DNA from 3 places in the Paenibacillus sp. YAE3 genome. Region 2 is predicted to be linked to each of the others. Evidence: riboswitches for the same ligand, from Rfam matches in the RefSeq annotation. Region 2 holds a riboswitch; each other region holds the start of a gene.
The links. A riboswitch is a leader RNA that binds a small molecule or an ion and turns the genes downstream of it on or off. The one in region 2 is predicted to bind cyclic di-GMP.
Positions count from the first base shown of each region.

Region 1: it holds a riboswitch for cyclic di-GMP, as region 2 does, so the genes downstream of both, AC27KL_RS23840 (helix-turn-helix transcriptional regulator) here and AC27KL_RS01995 (S-layer homology domain-containing protein) in region 2, are expected to answer to the same signal.
Region 3: it holds a riboswitch for cyclic di-GMP, as region 2 does, so the genes downstream of both, AC27KL_RS23860 (isopeptide-forming domain-containing fimbrial protein) here and AC27KL_RS01995 (S-layer homology domain-containing protein) in region 2, are expected to answer to the same signal.

Region 1 covers NZ_BAAIYF010000015.1:52,645-58,218, forward strand. Annotated here, with positions in the region: gene AC27KL_RS23830 (DUF8202 domain-containing protein) at 1-717, opposite strand, end outside; cyclic di-GMP riboswitch class I at 804-903, opposite strand; gene AC27KL_RS23835 (Spo0E family sporulation regulatory protein-aspartic acid phosphatase) at 1,469-1,660, opposite strand; gene AC27KL_RS23840 (helix-turn-helix transcriptional regulator) at 2,133-2,900, opposite strand; cyclic di-GMP riboswitch class I at 3,049-3,143, opposite strand; cyclic di-GMP riboswitch class I at 3,368-3,462, opposite strand; cyclic di-GMP riboswitch class I at 3,774-3,867, shown strand; gene nadE (ammonia-dependent NAD(+) synthetase) at 4,088-4,975, shown strand; gene AC27KL_RS23850 (DUF4062 domain-containing protein) at 5,104-5,574, shown strand, end outside.
Region 2 covers NZ_BAAIYF010000001.1:433,362-438,935, forward strand. Annotated here, with positions in the region: gene AC27KL_RS01995 (S-layer homology domain-containing protein) at 1-1,965, opposite strand, end outside; cyclic di-GMP riboswitch class I at 2,002-2,097, opposite strand; gene AC27KL_RS02000 (peptidase) at 2,506-3,753, shown strand; gene AC27KL_RS02005 (hypothetical protein) at 4,009-4,185, opposite strand; gene AC27KL_RS02010 (extracellular solute-binding protein) at 4,249-5,574, opposite strand, start outside.
Region 3 covers NZ_BAAIYF010000015.1:63,631-69,204, reverse strand. Annotated here, with positions in the region: gene AC27KL_RS23870 (metallophosphoesterase family protein) at 145-978, opposite strand; gene AC27KL_RS23865 (metallophosphoesterase family protein) at 1,022-1,948, opposite strand; cyclic di-GMP riboswitch class I at 2,280-2,378, shown strand; gene AC27KL_RS23860 (isopeptide-forming domain-containing fimbrial protein) at 2,610-5,574, shown strand, end outside.

The DNA of each region.
Region 1 (5,574 bases), on a different contig from region 2:
AATGTAATACTTTTTGCTGTTTTGAGCAGCCTTGCTGGACCACTTCGGTACGTTGGAATTTTTATAGGATAATTGTTTCCCATCAAGGGAAAGCGCCCACTCCCCGGATGAACCTTTAACATTCAACAAATGGCCTGCCTTAAGATCATAGACATTTTTATCGATTGGTGTAATATCAACCGGTTCTGAAGTAAAAGCTGCATTCTTGATCCGGGTTCCATTGTTGGCTCCATATTGGTCTTTATCATCCGGATTATTCTTGGCGTCCCATGCTTCACCCGCACTTCCGCCAAACTCCCAAGGAGAGCCTGTATAATTGCTTGTCTGAACAGAAAAAACTTCTCTCGCTGTATCATTTAGGCTAAATTCATCCGTGTTGTACCACGAATTCTGGATCAACATTCCCGGATTAAAATTAATCGCCGAAGATTGGTAAGAAGCTTGAGCATTACTAGTTGTCACCCACTCCCTAGTTAACGGAGCCAAATCTTGTAATTTGGTTATTTTATTATTGCTGTCTTTTATTGCGCTTTTACTGTTACCAACGTCGACCCAGGAAACCAAACCGCTTCCTACGCCGCCGGGCCCGACAGGGTCTTGGGTAGCCGCCTCTGCCTGCGGGGTCCACGACGCAGGAAAACCGCCGACTGCCAATACGCCTGCAAGCAGCATGGTAAACCGTTTCTTCCAGTGATTCTTGCTGCTTCTAGCAACCATACTCTTTCATCCTCCTCTTTTGAAATGCAAAAAACCTCCGTTTTAAAAGCATGCATGCGCTAAAGGACGGAGGAATCACCGTCGTATTCGGCAACTGGCTGGCATTGCATTCTGCCTTTTAAGCAAAATACGTTAGCCCCTTTAGCTTTGCGTCCCCGCCTTTCAACGGGTTTGCTCTGATCGTACGAGTCTTCTATGAACTTTTGGGGAGATAGTCGCCCTTCTGCTGTCTGACTCTGGAGACCGAACGGAACAACGTGTAAGATTATACTTTTTCATTCTGAATAATTTCTGAATATAGGATGTCCGAAAAATAACTCCAATTTTAAAATTTTCAAGGATTTGGGCTGCGCGATACTCCGGCATAGGGCATAAACTAAAATCGAGACTTAGAAGTACTTTACATATTTACTGCCAAATATTCTTGATGCCTCCTTATCCCCCCTTTCTTAAGACGGTCATCATGTACTATATTTAGATTATAAAAAATACTACAAATCAAAAAAATACCGCATTTTGGGTATAAAAGGGCTTAGAATTTCGTAGAAATCGGTATATGGATCCGAGATCTACACGAAAAACCATACATCCCGAATTGGCCTAGTATTTGAGTTAAAACGTGATCCGTTCCGCAAGACCTATCTAGTTATATGAACTTTCCAATAAATTCACTTCTATAATTCACGCCGGTTTTTCAGATGTTTTTACGTAGCCGTGATTAAAAGATCTTACTTTTTCATTTCTGCCTTCTTCACTCGTCGATAAAAAGTCGGCTTCGCCTCTTTTCCCCCTTCAATGTCTGGTTATACTCATTCAAAAGCTCATCCAACTCCTCGGACTTTAGCAGAACTTCTTTGGTCATCGTACCTATCTTCTGGGCTAATTCATTGAGCTCCGAACGCACCGCCTCAATTTTTATTTGCAGTTCGTTGATTTGTAGCATCAATATTCACCTCATGATTTCATTTTCGGGTAAGGATACCGGCGGTTGGACGCCGACGGCCGTAGCGCCAGCAGAACAACGGTTTCGGCTGGCACAGACTCTACTTCCTTTTGTTTTTTGGTTTGCAAATAGAGCATTTTTTTGTTATTGCCTGCCGTGTAGCTTACTTCTCCAATAGCAAGCTCGGCCTGACAAAGGCTTAGTAGGCCTTGCTCGCGTTACTATACGAAAGGCGGAAAGAAAATCCCTTGAAATCAAAAGAACCGGCTGTTTGGCCGGTTCTCTCTTCTACGTCCATTTGGTTTTCTCGACACTCTAAGGGCCTTTTAATTGTAGTTTTTGGGTTTGCTATTATCGTACGAAGCGTGATTTTTGTCGAATGATGAAATAACCTTAACTTTGATTGTAATTATAAAAAACGCACCAATTAAAAAAAATACCCAAAATTGGGTACTTTTCGTTTCGAACGTGGTTATATAAACTTTTTAAGAAACGCTCCTTTATGATGGACTCTCGTTTTAGCATAGATCTTCTTAATAAACGTCCGAACCGTATTTTGACTAATCCCGCAAATGTCCGCAATCTCGGGAACGTTTTTATTTTCCAGCCACCCAAATGCGATTTCCTTTTCCCGATTCGTTAAATCATACTGATCAAACAGGGCATAGACCTGCTCCTGATAAACCATTGGATTTTTAGGGGACAATTTTTCTTGAACACTCTTCGCCAGGCGCTCAATCAGCGGCAAGGCAAATGTCACTTCGTGAAAAGAGTGAAAACTGAGGCCAAGGTAGCCTATAACAACCTTTTTTATTCGAATTGGGGTACAAACGCATGCCAGCTCCCAAAACAAATTATTGCTATGTTCGGTCCCAATAACGACGGAAAGGGACTGTAATTTGATGGATAATGAAATGGCGCTCATTCCTGCGTCTTGGTTGGCAACGGAGTTGCCCTTTTGGATATGATTCCTTTTAAAAAAGGATTTTAACGAATCGGTTCCGAGGTAATCCAAAACATTCCCGTCAGGGTCAGCAATGATAAATAAATAAGGGATAGACAGCAAATCGCTTATATTCCGGATTTCCTCTTGCAGCAAAGAAAGGATCTCTCTCTGTTCAACCAGCCTGTCGCCTGCTTCGGATCTATGATCGACATGAGGAAATGGATGGTTTGCCTCCAAGAATGTTTTTGATTCCATATCCGACACATGCTTCCACGAACGTCTGCTATCGATCATTTTGTCCCCTTCTTTCGAATTTATTTTGCCATCAATAATAAGATCGATCTCTCCTCGTTATCGCCGCCGCTTCATTTCGTAAAGAAATAAAAAATCCCCCGCCTTGCATGAAAAATACATAGCAAAATAGACGGAGGTCTCCGTCGTATTCGGCAACTGGCTGGCATCGCGGTCCGAAGTTGATCCGCATTAGCCCCTTTAGCTTTGCGTCGCCACTTTTCAGTGGGTTTGCTATTATCGTACGATAACTATTCAGTTAAGACAGCTTTTACGTTTTGAAAGTCCATCCTACGCTTGCGTCAATTCGAAATTTTCCGCCGCAGAAAGAAAGGTGCTGCTACAGATAAAGCCCAGAAAGTTTAATTTAAGTTTTGTGCAATTCCCTCCTCTTTAAAGTATGTTAAAGGACGCAAAAAGCCTCCGTCAGCTTTAAAGGGATAGATAAATAGACGGAGGCTTCCGTCGTATTCGGCAACTGGCTGGCATCGCGATCCGAAGTTGATCCGCATTAGCCCCTATAGCTTTGCGTCGCCACTTTTCAGTGGGTTTGCTATTGTCGTACGAAACGAACTATGTAATTGACATACGCAATATCACATTTTGTAATATTTTGATTTAATTAAACTATAACTACTTCATTTTAGCATGAATATAGGCCCAACGGATCAATTTATTGGAAGAGATTGTTTTATTTTGTCGTCAGATTGCAAAGCCATCCATGGTGAGCCCGAGCCCCTTCCAGAGCATCCCTCTCTTTTCAAATTTATAAAATTAGCGTGCATTTTCAAATATTCCCCAAAACAATCCGAAAGACCTATTCCTATTTTCTGGTTATTTTTAGTAAATTGAATTCAAGCGACAAATTCATACCTCGTACGACAATGGCAAACTTACTGAAAAGTAGGGACGCAAAGCTATAGGGGCTAAAATGGATCGGATGATGCCATCATGCCAGCCAGCTACCGAATACGACGGGGGACCTCCGTCTATTCACTGACTTGATCATAGATAGGGGGTTTTTTGTGTTGTTTGATCATTTAGGTATACTCCGTTTCGTTCGATAAACAAGAGGGATTTGATATTCAGGTTTTATTTGTCGCCTATAACGGAACATTGCATGTTTTACATTTAGAGGATTATAGAACTTGATGTGTGTATAATAAAAATTTCTTCGGAGGTATTTTAACATGAGTACACTCAAGCAAAAAGATGAAGTTATCCGCATCAAGGAAGGGAAATCAACCGAAAATCGGGCTCTACAAGATAAAATTATCAACTTGCTGCAGGTGAAGCCTTCGATTGACCCCAAGAGCGAAGTGCGCAATCGCATCCAATTCTTGAAGGATTACCTGCTTCACACAAATAAAAATGGATTCGTGCTGGGCATTTCCGGGGGGCAGGATTCGAGTTTGACGGGTCGCCTGTGTCAAATCGCTGTTGAAGAACTTCGCCGGGAAACGGGCAGAGACGACTACGTGTTCATTGCTTTGCGGCTCCCTTATGGCGTCCAACTGGATGAAATTGATGCCCAACGGTCTCTCGATTTTATCCAACCTGATAATGTATTGGTCGTGAACATCAAGCCTGCGGTGGACGCTGCCGTACGGTCGTTTGAGCAAGCGACAGGGCAGAAAATGTCCGACTTCAACAAAGGAAATCAAAAAGCTCAGGAGCGGATGACCGTTCATTATCGTTTGGCTCATCATTTCAATGTGCTTGTGGTAGGCACGTGCCATGCAGCAGAAGCGTTGACCGGTTATTTTACCAAGTATGGAGATGGAGGCGCGGATTTGACTCCGCTGACCGGATTGACGAAGCAGCAAGGTCGTGAATTGCTCAAGCTTTTGGGCGCAGACGAGCGAATCTACACCAAGCCGCCAACGGCGGATTTGCTCGATGAAAAGCCGGGACTGTTGGAAGAGGACGAACTTGGTCTCTCGTTTAACATGATGGATGCTTACTTAACGGGTCATGCCATTCCGGACGATATTGCCGAGCGGATTGAACGCCGGTTCGAGATGAACGAACACAAGCATTACCTGCCAGTCAAACCGCTTGATACTTGGTGGAGGTAGTCAAACGCAGAAATTGGTCTTACTGTGACATCCCAAAATGCCAAGAGGGTGATGAGGTGGAACACCCTCTTGGCATTGACGGGTTAAGATATGGCTGCGTATGCAAAACAAGGGGAGGAGAGGTCCAGATGGCTGAAGTCACCAAGATTTTTCTAAGTTCTGCTGCGGATCCCGAGTTTAAAAACCTGCGATTAGAAATAAAAACCTCGTTAGAAGAACTAAATCATCGCGTAATTAATTTTGAACACCAGTTTGGTCCTATTGGGCGTGACGCTATTCATACATATCTAGAACGGGTATCGGCCTCTGACGTCTACTTGTTATTCATAGGTCGTCGATCAGGGGCCTATATCAAAAATGAAGACCGAACGACCACCCATCTTGAGTTTGAGCAAGCATATAATGAAAACAAGCAAATTTACGTACTGGTCAGCGATTTTATTAAGGACCATTATTTTTCCACGATCAAACCGTATATTGACCGCTTCTGGAATGATCATGGCAGAATGCCCCTTGCATCGTTCAAAGATGAATTTTTACCCTTTCTTGAATCCCAAGTTGATGTAGATGCTCATGGCGTAGAGCCTTATATTTGGTTT
Region 2 (5,574 bases):
TGCGGCCTCGGCCCGTGTCGATGTCGCTCCCGGATTCAGACGATCCCCGTCGCCCTTGATCAACCCGCTTTGAATCGCGGCCTGTACGGATGGCTTGGCCCAATCCCGAACCGATCCGGCGTCCTTGTATCCGGCGAGGAGATCGCTTTGTTCGTCTTTACGAAGGCCTGCCGCATTCGCCAGCATGACCATCATTTCCGCCCGGGTGATTGGCGCATTCGGCTTGAACAGGCCGCCTTCATACCCTTTGATCCATCCCGCTGCCGCCGCCTGCTCGACCGAGTCGGCCGCCCAATGCCCCTCAGGGACGTCGCGGAAGGAGCGGCGATTCTCAGGCTGCTGCGCATCCAGCCCGGCGGCTTGAACGAGCATCTTGGCGAATTGCGCGCGCGTCACCGGCTGCCCGGGCGCAAACGCTCCGTTTTCCATGCCGTTCACGATCCACCGGGAGGCCAGCACTTCCACTTCCGCCTTCGCCCAATGGCCGTTCATGTCCTTAAAGGATGGCGCATACAGGAAAATGCCGTATAAGCCCGACTCTTGAACCTTCGCGCGTACCGTTTTCCACAACGCGTCGACCGTTCCCCCGCTGTATACCCAGCGTCCCGCGCTTTCGTCAAAGCGGTAAATGCCTGCGCGGTTTGCCGCATCGGCATTTTTCAGCGGCTCATCCAGCTGGAAGGTTAGCGCAGCGGATTTCAAAGGTTTCGTGTCCGCGGTCCACTTCCACGCCACGCCGGTCCAGGTCATGCCGCTCGCGAGACGGTCGGACGGAAGGCTGCCGATTTTTTCAAGCGTAATCCGGGTATCGGAAGCGAACGCTCCCTGGCCGAATTCAAGCTGGAACGCTTGCCCCTTCGCCGCCACGCCTCCTTTCGGCCCGATAACGATGCCATCAGCCGGTATGCTTCCGGTTCCGCTGCCGTTTGCCGGCGTGGCTTCCGTTTTTTCGGTCCGGATAATATCTCGGCTAACCAACGTTCCGTTGTTGACGAATGTCAGCTTCTCCCCGTTAAAGCCGATAAAAGCGGTAGGTTTCGTCAGGCCCAAACTGAAGATTTGCCCGCTTTTCAGATCGGCTGCCCGCATGATCGCCGCATCGCCGGAAGCTTCCAGCCAGACAGCCGTTCCGTGGGAGATACTCATTTCTTTATACTCGCGTTGCCCTTCCTTGGCCGGCTTCGTCAAATCGACCGGTTGCGGGCTGTTGCTGCTCATATCTATGTAGACGTACTTCCCGTTTCCGTCCAAATCTTTTTGTTTCCATAAAATTTCTTCGCCGTTATATACAAAACGCTCCACATATTCGGTATATGGCAGGTCGACGATTTTGTTATGTTTGCCCGCGGCGACGTTATATTCGTATAAATCTCCGTCTTCGCCGCCTTTGTAGACAACGCGTCCGTTCTTTATCACAGGATCCCGGCCTCGCCCCAAATCGGTTAACTCTCCAGTTGCCAAGTTGTACAAGGTCATCGTATAGGAAGGAAACGTCTGCCAGACCACAAAATCGCCGTCCGCCAGCGGCGCGCTGTTTTGTCCCGTATTTTTGTTCAGCTTGGTTTCGGTTTTCGTGCTGACATTGTAGCTGTATACGTCCCAGTTCAAATTGTCGTCGGTGCCGCTGTCATTCCGCTTATCGATCCAAACGACGACCGCTTCCCCTTTGCCGTTGATCCCGACGGAAGGAGAATCGGTCAATTTTCCATGGGTCGTGATCGCTTGGCTTTGTCCGGTTTTCGTATTCCCGTAAAAAATTTGCCCTTTCAGCTTGGCGCTGTTTCCGCGCCATACCGCATGTTCACCCGAAATCCGGATGTTTGCGCCGCTAATCGATAACGGGGACATTTCGTCCTGATAGGTGAATACGGTTTCCGCTGAGACCCGCTGTACCTCCGGAATGACTCCCCCCAGCAGTCCTGCCGCAAGCAGAGCTGACATCCATTTTTTAGTGCTACCCCTCATGTTTTTCCTCCTTAAGACAGCAAAAAACCAAGCACCATGAGCAACCCGGCTGTCAGTCCATGAATAGGCTTCATGGAGTAAGACCCGTGGCTTTGCGTCCCCGACTTTCGTACGGGTTTGCCTTTGTTCAAGCACCTGGTTTAGCGCTTTCTGCGTAGTTCTTTGAATCTATTTTTAATCAGAATTATATAAATAGTTACAAAAAGTTACAATATGTAATGAAATATATGGTTCTTAGAACCTTAATTTTCGTCATTCAACATTGCACAATTGCGTAAACAAAAACATTTTTATTTCTTCTAACAGGAAGAAAACCAACCGCAGTTCACCACGCAAACCATCTTGAACTAAAAAAGGCCAGGTGCCGGTTTTTTTTGAAAACAGCCGCTTATGCAACATTTTGTGTTAACGTCCCGTCTGGAACGGTGAAAGGCATGCATCATTTTCCAATGAAAGGTTTGGCAAAAGTATTTCGGAAATGAGCTGCCGACTGATAACCAAAACGTTCGTACAAGCTCACGTATATAGGAGGAATGACAGATGAATAAAATGTACAAAGTGCTCGCGACCGCATCCATTTTGGCTCTGGCAGCCATGCCCGTGGCGGCAAACGCGCAGCAGCTCCCTGCCCAAGCGGTGCAAAAGGGAAACGCCAACAAGCAAACCGACGTCAAAAACGTTCCGGCAACCTGGGGACAAATCACGGATTTCGTGCAAGACAAATCGGATAAATTCATTACCGTGACCGGACGCGGACTCGCGCCGACCGATCAGGACGAAATCATCCTGGCCATTACGCCAAAAACGAAATTCATCGACGCCAAAGGCAAAACCGTTCCTCTGCAAAAAATCATCGACGGGCACAAAACCGTCAAAGCTTTCTACAGCCCGAACATCACAAAAAGCCTTCCGGCCCGCGGAACCGCGCTGACGCTGGTCGTTCAGGACCAAAGCTTCTCGGCTATCGACGGTAAGGTAACCGAGGTAAGAGACGGCCGCATTTTGGTAAAAGGCACTGACCTTTACAACAAACACGACGAGGAAATTTGGCTGCATTTCGCGGATAAAGCAACGATCATCGATCAAAACCGCAAAGCCATCGCCGCCGGAGACATCAAGGAAGGCATGAGCGTGAGAGCATTTTACGGTCCGGCCGTTGCAATGAGCCTTCCGCCGCAATCCGGAACGAATTACGTGATCGTGAACACGAACATGGAAGACGTCAATCCCGGGGAGGTTAACGAGTTGACGGCAGGGACCGCAGGCGTCATTACCGACCAAAAAGACGGCAAAATCACGGTCATCGGCCAACCGCTGGAAAAAGGCGGCGTCAACTATGTCGTGTTGTCCATCGACGACAAAACGCAAATCGTCGATGAAGACGGCAACAAACTGACCAAGGATGCGCTCAAAACGAGCGGCCATGTGGAAGCGACCTACAGCGCCGTCATGACGCTGATTTATCCCGCTCACACCCATGCAGACAAAATCGTGGTGAAAAAAGCGGAAGCCGTCAAAATCGAAGGCACCGTCATGCCGTCCGACCGCACATCCAAAGATCAAGTGTACGTGAACGTCGGTTCCGATAATTCCACGGCAAACGACGTGATCCTGAACATTTCGAAGGATACGACGATCATCCCGCTGATCGGCGGCGACACGGATCTTCGCGCCGGAACGAAAATCGTCGCGTTCCATTCGCCGATCATGACCAAATCGCTGCCGGGTATCACAAGCGCCGAGGTCGTGATCGTGACGTCGGACAAAGATACGGTGCAGCCTAAATAAGCAGCATCATCAACGCACGAAAACCCGGCCGATTCATCAGAAGAATCGGCCGGGTTTTTTGGTATGCGCGGACATGAGGGAACAGACCGTATGCGGACATAACCAGCGGACGTTTTTTTTACCGACCAAAATCTCATGTATGATCATCAAAGACCATCGATCGCCAACGATGTTCAATGTCTGCAATACGCCGCCGTTCTCAAGAACGGTAACCTCCGAGCCGAAGCCTGCATAGATGGAGGCAAATTCCAGGAACTATTTCTTCGTAATCATCCACGTCACGCCGAACCGGTCAATGACCTCTCCATAATAAGCGCCCCAGGGCTGAAGGGCAAAAGGATATTTGCTTTCCCCGCCGAGAGAATCGATGTAAAAATTCGCCTGGCTTTTTGCATCCTTCGATATCAGATAAGCGTTCATTTGTGCTCCCATAAAAAAAGACACCCGGCTTTCGGCCAGGTGTTTCATGGAATCGGCGCGAAATTCACGTCCCTCCTACTTATTTTCCAGCTTCGTCTCCTCTACTCTTTTCAGCGCCGCATCGTACGTGTCGATCAGCTTTTGCACGCCGAGCCCGTTGATTTCTTTTACGTATTGGTCCCATTCGTTTAAGCTTCTTGTGCCGAGGACGAATTTAGAGAAGTTTTCTTCCCTGTATTTTTTCACGGCCTGCCCCGTGACCGAAAGCACCTCGTTTTCCTCGTCCGTAAACGCCGGTTTCGGCTGCATCGCAGGCGGATCATATTTGACGGCTTCCTCGTAAGCCTTTTTCAAATCCGGCGAAAACAGCGACAGATGCGCGTTAAAGTCGATCCAGGTGTACGTGCCGCTCGTCTGCAGTCCGGTCTGCTTCCGCATTTCCGTCACGTCGGTGAACTCGGGTTTGAATTTTTTCTGCCCGTTTTCCTCTGTATACGTTTCGCCTTCTTTGCCCCAGCTGCTTAACGTCCGCCCTTCTTCGCTGTAGAAAAAGTCCATGTATTTCATGATGTCGTCTTTATGCTTGGAGGTCGACGCAACCGTCAAACCGCCCTCAAGGTAGTGGAAATAAGGATTCTGCGGTTTCTGGCCCGGCAGCCCGGACGGTGGCGCCATAAACTGCAGGCTGTATTCCGGATTGTCCTTGCGCATGGCGTTGTTGAAAAAATCGACGCGGCTGATATAGTCGATCGTAATAAACGACTGGCCGGTGGACATGACGTCCTGCCACTGCTTCGTCTGGATCGAGAGAAAATCCGGCGGAATCAGCCCTTCCTTGTAGAAGGTGTGCCACATGCCGACCATCGCCTTGTAGTTGTCCTCCGTCGGTCCGAACTTCCATTTTTTCTCGTCAAAGTTGTAATAGACGTCCGTGCCGCTGCCGAAATTGGTCGTCAAATTCGCCATCATTTCATCCGGGATTTGGCCGAAGCGCATGGAAAGCGGATAGCTTTCCGGATAAAGCTCCTTCAGTTTTTTGAGGGCTTGATGCAGCTCTTCGTACGTTTTGGGAACGGCAAGGTTATGCTTTTTGAAAACATCCTCGCGGTAGAGCCAGATCATCCGGTTCGTTTCCCCGAAGCCCTGGTTCGGGAACATATACATTTTGCCGTCGGCGGACAGCGCCGCTTTCGCTTCTTCCGGATATTGCTCCATCCATTTTTTCAGGTTCGGCATCTGGTCGACATGGTCCAAAATGTTTTCCAAAGCCCCCTGATCGCCGTATTTGTTGGAATCGCGGCGGCTCGACATATACATCAGGTCCGGCAGGTTGCCCGAGGCCATGACCAGGTTAAGCGTATCGCTCAGCTTGCCGGACGGCGTTTCGACGTTTAACGTCAC
Region 3 (5,574 bases), on a different contig from region 2:
CGACACTTCTTATTACAAATCTTTGGCCTCACCATCGAAGAAGATTTATTAACAACCAGAGGCGCGTCAAAATCAATAGAAACCGTGCAAACGACTCGACCCGGCAGCATCGTCGGCCGGGCCGTTATTTTATGGGGTTATAGGCTATGCGGTTGATTCTCGAGCCTGAAATTCAATGCTATATTGGGCTTCCTGTACCCATTCCTTCTTGGCAAAATCTCTTCCTTTGATCAAAACCTTGTCGTCGTAAACTTCCACGTATAACCCTTGGCTGCTTTGTTCTTCGGTTATACTGTTCCATGATGCCATCACGCTCGCCGTATTCACCATCGTGAACTTATCGCGGTGCAACGCATGAGACATTTCCAGTGCCGCATGGGAATGCCCGGAAAAATAGACGACTTGCGGATACCGGCCCAGCAAGCTTCTCAGCTGTGCATCCGGAACGACGCCATGCCATTCGACGGACCCGGCAACCGTTTCCTGAAATGGCTGATGCAGAATCACGAAGATCGGTTTAGCGGGATCCGAACGCTCTGCAAGCTTTTGTTCCAGCCAATCCAGCTGTGTCTTGGATATATAGGAATGATCTTTTAAAGTCGCCTCGTCTTTATAATCCGTTCCCAAAACGATAAAATGATAGCCGTTCAGCCAAAAGTCGTATGTAATGCCCGTGCCGAGCTTCTCCTCGAAGCGCTTTCTTTTGACCTCATAGCTTTCATGCCACCGAATATCGTGATTGCCCAGCGCAAAATACGGGCGGGGATGTGGTACCGCTTCCAAAACCGCCAAAAAGCCGTCGTATTCTTCCTCCATACCCCGGTCGGTCATATCTCCGGCAATGATGAGCGCCGCGCTATCCGGGTCATTTTCCCGAATGTCCTCCAACACGCGAATGAACTGCCTACTGTGTCTGGATTGCAGATCCGTCTCGGTAATATGGATGTCGCTGATCACTTGAAAACTTAATCTTTTCATACGGTTACCTCCCCAATGAATATGTAATTCGGGTCCTACAGGATCATTTAAAAGTTAGCCTGCGGGATGAAATAACCGGCGTAATTTCGTGTCCCGACTCCATATTGCAGTGCCCAAGCTCAAGAGGGCTCGGCCCGACGAATTCGCTCTGTACGCCTTCCACCGACAGCTCGCCTTGCTTCAGCGTAACGATCGCATACAGCGGATCTTTGTAAGGGACCGTATATTTCAACGTCGGATATTGCTTGTCGACTTCCTCGGAGTATCGGATGCACTCATACCCGGAACCGAGCCATTGGTAGGACATGCTGTTGATCTCGATATAAGATATGCCGTCGATGGTCGTGACTGCATCAAGATGATTATGCCCGTTCAAGCAGGCCACCACTTTGGAATAGCCGGCTTCCTCATTTGCGGAAACCAGAATCGAATGCAACTGATCGCGATTGAGAATGCCGTCCCATTCATTTTCCAAGCTTTGATGGCTAAAAATGATCGTACGTTTGTCTGTATTCATTAAATCTTCCCGCAGCCATTCGAGCTGTTCGTCGGTGACATAAGGGATCTCGCCGCGGTATCTGAAATAATTGCCGTGTTCATAATTCAGGAACTGACCGTCGTGCTTAATAAAATTGGCATCCAGCACGACGAAATGAAAGTCGCCGTGATCGAATGCGTAATAATTTCGTTCCATTCCGATAAAATTCATGACTGTCCGTTTGTCGCAGCTGTCCATGTCGTGGTTGCCTAACACATGATATTTCGGCCCTTTGAATCGATGCCATATCGCCAAAAAGTTTTCGTTATCCGGAATCGGGTGGCAAAAATCGCCCATCTGAACGATAAAATCAACTTGTTCTTCGTTCATCCGGTCGATAAATGCGGCCAGCCTTTCGCGGCCGTCATGGGCAATATCGTTGTGGACGTCGGTACATAATCCGAAGCGCAACGTATTCGGAGCGCTGCTCATTCGATCACTCCTTGTTTTTTGACGTTATTGGCAACATGGTTCAAGCCATCGCTGAAAACAAATACTTTCTGATAGTTTAAAAAATAGCGCTTGATCTGTAAACCCAAAAAGTGGCTCTTGAACCGAACCGGTCAAAACCGAAAGCCAAAAAACGGACGCCTACCGGATACAGAACATGACCCGAGTGAGGGCACCTTTTAATCCTATAATTTTCCTAAAAACGACAAATGGCGAGGGAAATACTAGAAAAATGAGTCTAAAGATCCTAACTTATGATTCTTTTCTATTATATTTTTAGATATATATTAAATTTTAAATTACATACACGATCGTACGATCAAGGCAAACTCATTGAAAAATGGGGACGCAATGCTAAAGGGGCTAACGGATTTGCTGTAAAGCGCAAATGCTATGCCAGCCAGCTGCCGAATACGACGGATCGCTCCGTCTATTAGCATTTGCTTTTGGATGGAGTTTTTTCTTTTTTTATGAAGAGAGGAGGCAGGTTGGAAAGTCCATCTTGGAGTGGGAGGTGACTAACTGGATTTAGGTGCGAGAAATGAATTCAAACAACTCCTTAACAGTCTGAGCGATCCGAATTTCTGCCTAGCGATGTCCAAGACGGGGATTAGGGTCAAAAATTAAAAAAGGAGAGAAAAACTTGAGAATACCGAAAAAAGCGAGGAAAGGGCTCCAGTACGTATTAGCATGCGTAATGGTAGCCTTTATGACTACAAGCGGAATCTTGCCTTCTATAACATATGTAAAGGCTGAGGAAACAGCGTTTAATTTTAACGCTACTGATACCTATTTAAGTGTTACAGATTACAAAGGAAAGCCGGGTGTATGGCTCTTACAAATTGATGGCAATAACCCTTCAGCGGGGGTCAAGTTTGAGAAACAGTTACCTTCTACTGTATCGACGATTGATTCTATAGCCATGTCTAAGGATGGAACGCAGCTCTATGGAATAAAGGCTGAAGATAATACATTTTTTTATAAAATTAAAGAAGATGGAAATGTAACTTTAGAACCTTTATCTATGCCAAATGAATTAAAGACGTTCAAACCCCAAGGCGGAGGGGCCATTGATCCAATTACGGGGAATTATGCTGTATTTGTTAGGGACGTGGCACAAAAATTATCACGAATTGTTTTGATCGACCCCAATACGGGGACTGTAACCGATGGCAGTATGAGTCCCAATAACCGAGTGAACTTACGCGATATCATCTTTGATGATCAAGGAAACATCTATTATATTGACGCGACAAATGAAGAATGGGTTCGATATGATCGTGGTACAGGTCAAGAAACCGTTTATGGGCGAGTCGGAAATATTCCACTCACAACTCCTGGATACGGTGCGGGTTTAAGCTACTTGCCTTCGAATGAGCTGCTTATCGTGTTCACACAAGGAGATCTCTTTGCCTCCAATCCGAAGGATAATATGGCTAGACATCTTGTGCAAATACCGGATATCAATTTTCTTACGGATGCTACTTCTGCCGTGTTCCCCAATTTTTATACAGATTTGAAGGCAGAGAAGTTTGTGAATGGAAGCAAAGAAATAAGTTCTGTTAAAAGAGGCGACGTGATCGAATACAAGATCGTCGTTAGCAATGCAGGAAACATGCCGGCTGACAACGTCGTATTGACGGACATCATTCCAGAAGGAACCGAGTATGTTGCTAATAGCACGAAATTTAATGGAAATGCCATTAGTGATGTTAACGGTCAAAGCCCGTTAGTCACAGGGTTAAAGATTAAATCTTCTGCGAACAATGCGAACGATGGCGTGATACTTAATGGTCAAGAAAATGCGGCAACCATTCGTTTTCAAGTACGAGTAAAAGATGATGCTGCATTTGATACGAAAATCTTAAATACTGCAACAGTAACCTCATCAGAGGGAAAAATTCAATCCAATGAAGTTGTAAGCAGCGTGACTTATCATGCTCCAGCGTTGGAATCGAAAAAATCCGTAGTTATTAAGGAAAAGGCACCAGGGAACCTGGACGCGCAGCATCCCGAAGTAGGGGATACACTGCTGTATACCATTGAGACGCGAAACACGATCACAGACAGTCTGGTGAAAAACCTCGCGATCTCCGATGCGGTTCCTGCGGGACTGCAATATGTCGCGGGCAGCCTCATTGTGGACGGAGAATCTGTAACAGATGCCGAAGGAGACGACAAAGGTCATTATGCCAATGGAAAAGTGACGGGACAATTCGGAGATGTGACCGATACGGATTGGCATACGGTTCAATTTGGGGCCGTGGTACAGCCTGGACAAGCGGGTAAAGATATTATCAATATCGCGACCGTAGGTGGCGACAATACCAGCACGCCGGACAGACCGCGAGCAGAAGTGGAAGTGTACCCACGGAATCCACAGATTGAATCTGAGAAGTATGCAACAAATAGCGTAAGCAAGGCCACTTATGAAGTCGGGGACACGATCACCTATACGATTCGTGTAAGAGGCGTGGTCAACGATACGTATCTGGAGAATCTGACGATTACGGATACATTGCCTGCAGGCTTGAAATACGTGCCGGACAGCTTAAAGGTGGACGGTGTATCGGTCACCGATGAGAACGATAACGATGCCGGTTATTCTGTAACGGGCGAAGTGTACGGCTCATTTGGCAATGTGAAGGGCATGAACTGGCATACGCTGGAGTTTAAGGCTGTCATTCAACCGGGACAAGGCGGTCAGACGATCCAAAATACGGCGCTGGTTGATGGCGACAACATCGTTCAACCAGGCGAACCAACAGAGAAAATTGTCGTTGAGCCGGAACCGCCGGTCAATCCTCCAGTAGATCCTCCGGTTGACCCGCCAGTAGATCCGGATCCACCAGTGGAGCCACCCGTTGACCCGCCGGTCGATCCAGTGGATCCAGTAGATCCACCGGTTACTCCACCTGTATATCCGGGAACAGATCCTGGAACAAGCCCGGGCACTACACCGAATCCGGGAACGGGAACGGACCCGGTAAAACCAAATCAGGTACCAAGCGTGCCTTCCTATAATACGGAGACGACGATCAACACGCCGGCGACCGGAAAAATAGAAGGTACGGACGCGGATGGAGACAAGCTGACGTATACGAAAGGAAACGATCCGAAGCATGGTACGGTAACGGTGAATCCGGACGGAACGTGGGCGTATGTACCGGAGCGCGATTATACCGGCAGCGACAGCTTTACGGTGACGGTGAGCGACGGCCGGGGAGGCACGACAACGTCCGTAGTGACGGTCAATGTAAGGGGAACTGAAACTGGAACAACCGTTCCAGGAACCACCCCTGAGCCAACGAATCCGGGAAGCGGAACGACACCAACGAATCCTGGAAACGGAACAACGCCGTCGAATCCTGGAACAGGAACAACGCCAACCCATCCTGGAACCGGAACGGCTCCGGATGCGGGCGACGGATCGGGCTCTCCGTTTGGAGATAACGGAACCGTTGCTGGGGAGTCTGGAAAAGCTCCTTCGCCAGCGGACCAAACGGGAACGCAGTCCGGCAACAAGCTGCCGAACACAGCTACGAACGTTTATAACTTAGGGTTCCTCGGATTGATCATTCTGTTTGCAGGATGGTTGTTCTGGAGAA